DNA from 3 places in the Nocardioides sp. CPCC 205120 genome. Region 1 is predicted to be linked to each of the others. Evidence: predicted binding sites of a transcription regulator. Region 1 holds the regulator's gene; each other region holds the start of a gene.
What was found. The regulator LexA, encoded in region 1, represses DNA repair genes until DNA is damaged. The targets are predictions, from matches to a motif close to TCGAACANNTGTTCGA.
Positions count from the first base shown of each region.

Region 1 (3,239 bases):
ACGTCGTACACCTGGAACTACGGCGACGGCACCACCGTCACCACCAGCACCCCCGGCGCGCCGTACCCCGACCTCGAGGTCACCCACCGCTACCAACAGGCGGGCAGTTACCAGGTCACCGTCACCACCACCTGGTCGGCCCGCTACCGCGTCAACGGCGGACCCTGGCTCGACGTCGCCGGCACCGTCACCATGCCCAGCGCACCCGTGCCCCTCCAGGTCGACGAAGCCACACCGATCCTCACCGACTGACCGTCCCGCCCCCGAGACCCCCACCGCGGCGGCGCGGTTTCGAGGCTCGCTGGCGCGAGCACCTCAACCACCGGACGGGCGCAGCCATCACCCTTCGGCACGCGGAGCGTGGTTTCGAGGCTCGCCAGCGCGAGCACCTCGACCACCGGACGGGCGCAGTCGCACGGCCGGCGGGTCACGTCCACCAACGGCACGAGGGGCGGAGCCGAAGCTCCGCCCCTCGTGGTCTTCCCCGGTGGACCGACAGGTCGGGGTCGAAGCGACCTGTCGGGGTCTGTGGCCGCCCGAGCGCGCGCCGACGGGGTGCCGGGCGCGGGGCGGCCGGGGTCAGCTGGTGGGCACCACCAGCAGCTGACCAGCCTGCAGCGAGCCGCTCGACAACGCGTTGAGGGAGCGGATCTCGTCGATGACGCTCTGGACGCTCTCACCGTCGGCGGCGCGCTCCGACGCGATGGCCCACAGGGTGTCCCCGACGCCGACGCGGATCGTCTCGGAGGTGCCCGTCGGACCCGGCTCGTCCGTCGCGGACGACACGGACCCCAGCACGACGCCGAGGGCGAGCATCACCAGGAGGGCGAGCGCGACGACGACCACACGACCCCGGTGGGTGAGCCGCACGGTGCTGCGGCGAACGGACGGCGCGGCGACGGATCGCGGCGCGGCCGGACGACGGGTGCGGACGGTGGGAACGGCGTACGTGCTGCTCATGATGACCTCCAGGGGAAGGAGTCGGGTCGGACGAGCTGATGTCTACCGACGGCCACCGACAGTCTTGGTCCGCGTGCTGCTCCGGACCCGCTGTCGATCATCCGTTCGATCGAACACGTGCTCGACAGTAGAGCAGGTGTTCGAACGGATCAAGCACCCGCTCGAGCATTTCTTCGAGCGCCGCCCGCGCGCCGACCGACACGCCGGTTCGAACAGATGTTTGATGACGGAGGTCGCAAACGACTAGCGTGACCTGCGTCGACCGGGCCGTGCCCGGCGCACGACGCAGCGGCAGAAGCAGACGGAGCAGGCAGACGGAGCGCGCCCCGGCGCGGGAAGAAGGCGGAGATGGCGAGCAGCAGCAAGAGCGACGAGGCGGGCGCCACGGTCGAGGACCTGTCCGCCCTCCCCGAGCCCGCCGCCGGCCAGGCCCGCCTGACCCCCCGCCAGGCGAAGGTGCTGGCCGTCATCACCCAGGCGCTCGACGACCAGGGCTACCCGCCGAGCATGCGCGAGATCGGCGAGCAGGTCGGTCTCACCAGCTCCTCCTCGGTCGCCCACCAGCTCAAGGCGTTGGAGGAGAAGGGCTACCTGCGCCGCGACCCGAACCGGCCGCGCGCCATCCAGGTCGTCACCCCCGGCTCCCCCGAGCGCGCCGCCGTCTCGTCCGTCACCGACCCCGACCTCGACGCCGTCCTCGACGAGACGGGCATCGGCGACGCCCAGCCCGCCGCGACGTACGTGCCGGTCGTCGGACGCATCGCGGCCGGCGGCCCGATCCTGGCCGAGCAGCGCGTCGAGGACGTCTTCCCCCTCCCCCAGCAGCTCGTCGGGGACGGCACCCTCTACCTGCTCGAGGTCTCGGGCGACTCGATGGTCGACGCCGCGATCTGCGACGGCGACTACGTCGTGGTCCGCCAGCAGCCCAACGCCGAGAACGGCGAGATCGTCGCCGCCATGATCGACGGCGAGGCCACCGTGAAGACCTTCCAGCGCAAGAACGGCCAGGTCTGGCTGCTGCCGCACAACCCGGCGTACGAGCCGATCGACGGCACGCACGCCACCATCCTCGGCAAGGTCACCGCGGTCCTGCGCCGCCTCTGAGGCACCCGCACCCGCGCCCGCGCGGGCACCGGCCGCTCCACCCACGGTCGATGCCCCGGACGGGCGGGGCGCGCCGTACCCTTGCGGGGACCCGCTCCGAGGAGGTGCCATGTCGGCTGACGCGCCCCGCTTCCCCGTGCTGGAGGCTGCCGACGGCTACGAGATCGCCGCGGTCGACCGGCACGTCGCGACCCTGCTCGACGACGTGCAGCGCGGCCGCCGCACCGGGTTCCACCCCGGCCCCCTCGACACCCGCCCGTTCGCCCTCGTCCACCGCTCCCAGGTGTACGACGCACGCGCCGTCGACGCCTGGTTCGACCGCTGCTCGGGCGAGCTCGAGGCGCGCCGCCACCACCCCTCCGGGCTCGGGCGCGCGACGTACGACGGCGACATCGACGACCCGCCGGAGCTGCGCGACGTCCCGCCGTCGCGGCCCGCGACCGACGACTTCACCAGCACCATCCCCACCTGGGCGCGCGTCGTCGCGCTCGTCGTGATCGTCGCGCTGCTCGGCAGCTACGTGCTCTCCTTCTTCTGAGCCCCGCCGGCCGCCGGCCCGCCGTTCGACCACCGGGTGAACTCCCGCCGTCCGGACGGTGCTCACATCCCCGTTCGCGGGACCTGCCCCGGTTTCCGTCGTTCGATGAGGTGTGACCGAGGCCTCATCCCCCACCAGCACCGGCGCAGGCGTCGAGCAGCAGCTCGCCCTGCCGGCCGTGCCCCGCCGTACCGTGCTCGCCGGCGGCGCCCTCGTCGGCGCCGCGGCCCTCGCCGCCAGCCCCTTCGACGACGACGAGGCCCGCGCCGCGCTGGCCGGCGCGTCGCCGTACTTCCGCCACGGCGTGGCCTCCGGCGACCCCCTCGCCAACCGCGTCGTCCTGTGGACCCGCGTGACCCCCACCCCGGACGCCACACCCGGGTCGGGCCGCGGCCCGGCGGTCACGGTGGAGTACCAGGTCGCGACCGACACCCGCTTCCGCCACCTCGTCACCCGCGGCACCGTGCGCACCGACGCCGCCGCCGACCACACGGTCAAGGTCGACGCGTGGGGCATGCAGCCCGGGCGGTGGTACTACTACCGCTTCGTCCACCGCGGCGTCGCCAGCCCCGTCGGGCGCACCAAGACCGCGCCCGGCTACACCAGCTCGCCGGAGCGCCTGCGGATGGGCGTCGTG
Region 1 covers NZ_JBMCYY010000001.1:17,984-21,222, forward strand. Annotated here, with positions in the region: gene ACOACO_RS00080 (PKD domain-containing protein) at 1-252, shown strand, start outside; gene ACOACO_RS00085 (LysM peptidoglycan-binding domain-containing protein) at 580-960, opposite strand; gene lexA (transcriptional repressor LexA) at 1,309-2,064, shown strand; gene ACOACO_RS00095 (hypothetical protein) at 2,174-2,602, shown strand; gene ACOACO_RS00100 (alkaline phosphatase D family protein) at 2,715-3,239, shown strand, end outside.

Region 2 (3,239 bases), 1.5 Mb from region 1:
GTCGAGCTTGGTGGCGGTCACCTTGTCGCCGTCGACGACGAGGACCACGGGGAGGGTGAGGGACTCGCCCACCGCGACCGTGCTCTTGTCGATCTCGATGACGTCGCCCACGGCAACCTTCTGCTGCTTGGCGCCTGCGCGCACGATCGCGTACACCGCGGTCTCCTTCATCACTTTGCTGCTGCTCCGGGCCTGGTCACACCGCACAGCGCGACCTCCGGGATGCCGGACGTCGTACGCCAGGGGCGGCGCCACGCAGAGATGGTGCACTCCGAGCACACCGAGGACCAATACTAGGGATGAGGGCGGAGGTCCGCAAAACGAGCCGCACCGGCACGCCGCTGCCCGCCCCCGTGAGGACGAGGGTACGACGCGGCCCGGCGTAGGTGACGAAGCCCGGCACCAGGTGGGCGAGGCAGAGAGCGCGATGGTTTCGAGGGGTTGCCAGGGCAACCCACCTCAACCACCGGGGGGTGGCCGCGCTCGTGTCCGGTGGTTGAGGTGGCCGCGCTGGCCCGGTGGTTGAGGTGGCCGCGCTCGTGTCCGGTGGTTGAGGTGGCCGCGCCAGCGGCCCTCGAAACCACGGCGATGGCCGGGTGTGGTTTCGAGGGGTTGCCAGAGCAACCCACCTCAACCACCGAGGGGTGGGATAGCCGCGCTGGCCCGGTGGTTGAGGTGGCCGCGCCAGCGGCCCTCGAAACCACGGTTCGGGGTTGCGGATTCATCAGTTCCGCCGGGTGAACCTGACCTTCCCCGTGCCGAGCGTCTCGGTGAGGTACGTCGGGTCGTGCGCGACGCGGTGGTGGTGCCAGCACAACAACCGGCCCCGTTCGACGGAGGTCTCTCCGCCGCGTGACCAGGGGTCGTCGTGGTGGGCCTCGCAGCGCTGGGGCGGGGCGTCACATCCTTCGGCGGTGCAGCCCTGGTCGCGCAGAATCAGTGCGATGCGCTGGGGCTTGGTGTGGAACCGGGCGGAACGGCCGAGGTCGAGCACCTCGCTCTTGGTGCCCAGCACAGCCGGCACGAGGTCTGCGCAGCAGGCGAGGCGCCGGGCCTCACCCGGGGAGATGCGGTGACCGGTGTCCAGCGAAGCCGCGGCCAGGCCGCCGGTGAGGGTGTCGAGCTGCATCGTGACGACGACGGTCGCTCCTGCGCCGGCGGCGTCGGGGAGGTCGGCGTCGCGCATCCGCTCGATCAGCTCGACGAACGCCAGGCCGCGCCGCTCCCACGATGGCCGAGCGTCGGCAGGGTCGTCGTGGAGATGGCTACGGCGGGGCGAGGCAATGGCGTCGACCATCTTGGCGAACATCGCGCCGTGCATCTCCGGCACCGTGAACCGGCCGTGCACACAGCCCTGCCCGTCCTCGCGCATCGTCAGCCGGACCTTCGCGGCCGCCTCGCGCTCCTCCTTCGCCAGCAGCTCGGCCTCCCGGGCCTCACCGATCGCGGGCGCGACGATGTCGAGGATCCGACGCCCCAGCACCCGCAGGTCCTTCGCATCGTGGTCGGCGGCGAACCCGACCAGGGCTCGTTCCGCGTCGGCGAGCACCCCGGGGTCGACCGACTCCGTCGGCCCGTCATCGAGATCGTCGAGCGCACGGACGATCACCTCGGCCTGGCCGGGTGAGACCGCGCCGGAGGAGCAGGCAGCGGTGAGGGCGTCGTACCGCTCGTGGGTGGCGACCGCGACACGGACCCTCCGGTGGGCCTCCGCGCGCGTCACCTTCGCGTTCGCGAACCACACCGCGGTCGACGGGGCGCCGGTCGCGTCCTCGGCCCGAACCGACGCGGCGTGGGCGAGCAGCCGCGACTGCAGGGCGGCGAGGCGGTTCGCCGCCCGCTCCACCTCCACCAGCGCCGCACGAGTCTCGGCCGGGCCGAGCGTCAGGAGACCGAAGTCGTAACCCTCATCGAGGTCGTCGTGCAGGCGAGCCACTACCCCGGTGATGGGGTGCAGCGCCGTCTCGGTCATGGATCCATCACACCACCGGCCACCGACACTTTCGCCCGCGAACGGGGGTTCTCCACAGAACGAGTTTGCGCAGGTCAGGCGGGTTGGCGCGCCCGGACGCCGGGGTATCCGGACGTAGTTTCGAGGGCCGCTGACGCGGCCACCTCAACCACCGGATGGCACGGCCACCTCAACCACCGGAACGAGCGCGGCCACCTCAACCACCGGATGGCACGGCCACCTCAACCACCGGATCAAGCACGGGCACGGCCACCTCAACCACCGGATGGCACGGCCACCTCGACCACCGAAACGACCGCGGACCACCTCGACCACCGGAACAAGCGTGACCCGGCCCTCACGCCTCGAGGAACTCCGCCACGAGCTCGTGGTAGCCGGGCGGGCGGAGCAGGAACGAGTCGTGGCCCCAGGGCGAGGCGATCTCCACGTGGCGCACGCGCGCGCCGGCGGCGGAGAGGTGCTCGACGATCAGCTCGGAGTGCGCGGTGCCGAAGCGCCAGTCGGAGTCGAAGCTGAGTGCCAGCACGTCCGGGTCGCCGGACGCGACGGCGGGAGCGAAGCCGGGGTCGGCGAACGGGTCGAAGCGGTCGAGCAGTCGGGTGAGCACGAGGTAGGAGCCGGCGTCGAAGCGGCGCACGAACGACTCGCCCTGGTGCTGGAGGTAGCCCTCGATGCCGTCGCGGCCGTACTTCTCCTCCAGGCCCTGCGCCGACACGTAGGTGATGTGGGCCATCATCCGCGCGACCTTCAGCCCCCGCGCCGGGACGACGCCGTGCTCGGCGTACCGGCCCTCGTGGAAGTCGGGGTCGGAGGTGATGGCCTCGCGGGCCACGGCGGAGAACCCGATGTTCTCGGCGGTCAGGCGGGCGGTGGCCGCGACGAGGACGGCGCGGCGTACCCGCCCCGGCTCGTCGCCCAGCCACTGCAGCACCTGCATGCCACCCAGCGACCCACCGATCCCGGCGTGCACGGTGCCGATGCCGAGCCCGTCGAGGAGGCGACGGTGCACGGCGACGAGGTCCTGCACCGTCAGCTCGGGGAAGTCGGGTCCGTACGGGCGGCCCGTGGCGGGGTCGGGCGACGACGGCCCGGTGGTGCCCCGGCAGCCACCGAGCAGGTTGGGGCACACGACGAAGAACCGGTCGGTGTCGACCGCCCGGCCGGGCCCGATCAGGTCGTCCCACCACCCCCGCCGCGACGGGTCGCCGTGGTGGCCCGCCGCGTGGGCGTCCCCGGTGAGGGCGTGGGCGACGAGCACGACGTTGTC
Region 2 covers NZ_JBMCYY010000001.1:1,487,847-1,491,085, reverse strand. Annotated here, with positions in the region: gene rplU (50S ribosomal protein L21) at 1-156, opposite strand, end outside; gene ACOACO_RS06920 (DUF222 domain-containing protein) at 725-1,972, opposite strand; gene metX (homoserine O-acetyltransferase MetX) at 2,310-3,239, opposite strand, start outside.
Region 2: ACOACO_RS06920 (DUF222 domain-containing protein) is a predicted target of LexA. The motif match lies at 2,010-2,025, and genes of this name have one in related genera.

Region 3 (3,239 bases), on a different contig from region 1:
ACCGTCGCCGGTGTCGACGACGTCGGCGGGGTGACCCTGGTGACCGGCCGGGGCGCCGGCGCCTGGGGCCCGCCGGTGCGTGTCGGCGCCCCGCCCGAGGTCGTGGTGGTGACGCTCCGCGCGGGCTGAGCCGCGCCGGGATGCGGGACGCTCCGGGGCGGGCGGGTGCCGCCCGCTGGGTTCGGCGCCCGTGCCCCCGCCCGAGCGCCCCTCCGCCGCGGACCGCCCCGCGGCCCCGGACCGGCCCCGCGTCGGGTGCTCGCCCTGCAGGGCGACGTCCGCGAGCACGTGGCTGCGCTGCGCCGCCTGGGTGCCGACGTCGTGCCCGTCCGTCGCGCCGAGGAGCTCGCCGACCTCGACGGGCTCGTGCTGCCGGGCGGCGAGTCGACGACGATCGGCCGGCTCGCGGTGCGCTTCGGGGTGATGGACGCGGTGCGCGCCTTCGTGGCGCAGGCACGTCCCGTGCTCGGCACGTGCGCGGGCATGGTGCTCCTCGCCGACCGGGTGCTCGACGGCACCCCGGCGCAGGAGGACGGCAGCGAGGCCGTCGGCGGGCTCGACGTCACCGTGCGCCGCAACGCCTTCGGCCGACAGGTCGACTCGTTCGAGACCACCGTGGACCTCGCCGGGTCCCGGGTGCCGGCGGTCCTCATCCGCGCCCCGTGGGTCGAGTCCGTCGGGCCCGGGGTCGAGGTCCTGGCGCGGGTGGAGGGCTCCCCGACGCACGGCGGCGCCGCAGGTAGGATCGTCGCGGTCCGGCAGGGCTCGCTCCTGGCGACGTCCTTCCACCCCGAGATCGGTGACGACCCCGTCGTCCACCGGATGTTCTGGGACTCGGTGGTGGGTGCGGCCGGGCCCGTCGTACCAGCTGAGTAGAAGAGGGACGCATGTCTGGCCACTCCAAGTGGGCGACCACGAAGCACAAGAAGGCCGCCATCGACGCCAAGCGCGGCAAGATGTTCGCCAAGCTCATCAAGAACGTCGAGGTCGCGGCCCGCATGGGCGGCGGTGACCCCGGGGGCAACCCCACGCTGTACGACGCCATCCAGAAGGCGAAGAAGAGCTCGGTCCCCAACGACAACATCGACCGCGCCGTCAAGCGCGGCTCGGGCGCGGAGACGGGCGGGGCGGACTACCAGACGATCATGTACGAGGGCTACGGCCCGGCGGGCGTCGCGATGCTCATCGAGTGCCTCACCGACAACAAGAACCGCGCGGCCATGGAGGTCCGCACGGCGATGACCCGCAACGGCGGGTCGCTCGCCGACCCGGGCTCGGTGTCGTTCCTCTTCCACCGCAAGGGCGTCGTCGTGGTCCCCGCCGCGCAGGACGCGCGCACGGTCGACGAGGACGACGTGCTCGAGGCCACCCTCGAGGCCGGCGCCGACGCGGTCGAGGACATCGGCGACGCCTTCGAGGTCGTCTCCGAGGCCACCGACCTGGTCGCCGTCCGCACCGCGCTGCAGGCCGCGGGCATCGACTACGACTCCGCCGAGGCCGAGTTCCGCCCCGACCTCAAGGTCGAGCTGGACCGCGACGCGGCCGGCAAGATGCTGCGCCTCGTCGACGTGCTCGAGGACCTCGACGACGTGCAGAACATCTACGCCAACTTCGACATCTCCGACGACGTCATGGCGGAGCTCGAGGACGCCTGAGGCGACCCGACGGTGCGGCGGCGCGTCGCCGCACCTCCGCTCCGCCCGCGGGCTACGGTGGCGCGCTAGAACACACGTTCGACACCACCACCTCGCGTCGGGAGGACCACGGATGCGCGTGCTCGGGATCGACCCCGGCCTCACCCGTTGCGGCATGGGCGTCGTCGAGGGCAGCGTCGGTCGACCGCTGACCCTGGTCGACGTCAACGTGCTGCGCACCACGGCCACCGAGCCCGTCCCGGTCCGGCTCGTGACGATCGAGAAGGGCGTCGAGGCCTGGATCGAGGAGCACCGGCCCGACGTCGTCGCCATCGAGCGGGTCTTCGCCCGCTCGGACGTCAGCACGGTCATGGGCACCGCCCAGGCCAGCGGCATCGCCATGGTCGTCGCCGCCCGCCGGGGCATCCCCGTCGCGCTCCACACGCCCAGCGAGGTCAAGGCCGCGGTCTCCGGCAGCGGCCGCGCCACCAAGGCGCAGGTGGGCGCGATGGTCACCCGCATCCTGCGCCTCACCGAGATGCCGAAGCCCGCCGACGCCGCCGACGCCCTGGCCCTCGCCGTCACCCACATCTGGCGCGGCGGCGCGCAGGACCGTCTCGAGGCCGCCGTGGCCGGGGCGCGGGCGACCACGCGGGCCCCGGCCCGGGGGACCGCCACGGGCGCCACCAGCACGACCGCACCGAACCGGTACGCCGCGGCCGTCGCCGCCCACGGGAGGAAGAGATGATCGCGTTCGTCCGCGGCGAGGTCGCCACGGTCGGTCTGACCAGCGCCGTCCTGGAGGTCGGCGGCATCGGCGTCGAGCTGCTGTGCGCCCCCGCGACGCTGGCCACCCTGCGCCGCGGCGAGCGCGCCACGCTGGCGTCGAGCCTCGTCGTGCGCGAGGACTCGCTGACCCTCTTCGGGTTCGTCGACGACGACGAGAAGCAGGTCTTCGAGCTGGTGCAGACCGCGTCGGGGGTCGGGCCCAAGCTGGCCCAGGCCATGCTCGCCGTGCTGCGGCCCGACGACCTGCGCCGCGCCGTGGCCGACGAGGACGTCAAGACGCTCACGCGGGTGCCCGGGATCGGCCAGAAGGGCGCGCAGCGGATCATCCTCGAGCTGAAGGACCGCATCGGCGCCCCCGGCACGGCGGTCGCGCCGGGCCAGCCGGTCGTCGCCCCCGGTGACGCGTGGCGCGCGCCGGTGCACAGCGGCCTCGTCGGGCTCGGCTGGTCGGCGAAGGAGGCCGACCGCGCCGTCGACGCGGTGGCCCCCGAGGCCGGTGACGTCCCCGACGTGGGCGCGCTGCTGCGCGCCGCGCTGCGCACGCTGAGCAAGGCCTGACGTGGGCGACGAGCACCTCGAGGGGTACGACGACCACCTCAGCGCCGCGGAAGAGGCCCACCTCCGCACCCTGACGGCGGCCGAGGCCGAGGGCGACGAGCGGGCCGTCGAGGCCGCGCTGCGCCCCCGCACGCTCGACGAGGTCGTCGGGCAGGTGCGCGTGCGCGAGCAGCTCGGCCTGGTGCTCGAGGCCGCGCGGCGGCGGGGCCGCACGCCGGACCACGTGCTGCTCTCCGGTCCGCCGGGGCTGGGCAAGAC
Region 3 covers NZ_JBMCYY010000002.1:321,441-324,679, reverse strand. Annotated here, with positions in the region: gene ACOACO_RS12600 (metallophosphoesterase) at 1-129, shown strand, start outside; gene pdxT (pyridoxal 5'-phosphate synthase glutaminase subunit PdxT) at 256-876, shown strand; gene ACOACO_RS12590 (YebC/PmpR family DNA-binding transcriptional regulator) at 888-1,655, shown strand; gene ruvC (crossover junction endodeoxyribonuclease RuvC) at 1,768-2,382, shown strand; gene ruvA (Holliday junction branch migration protein RuvA) at 2,379-2,981, shown strand; gene ruvB (Holliday junction branch migration DNA helicase RuvB) at 3,052-3,239, shown strand, end outside.
Region 3: ruvC (crossover junction endodeoxyribonuclease RuvC) is a predicted target of LexA. The motif match lies at 1,722-1,737, and genes of this name have one in related genera.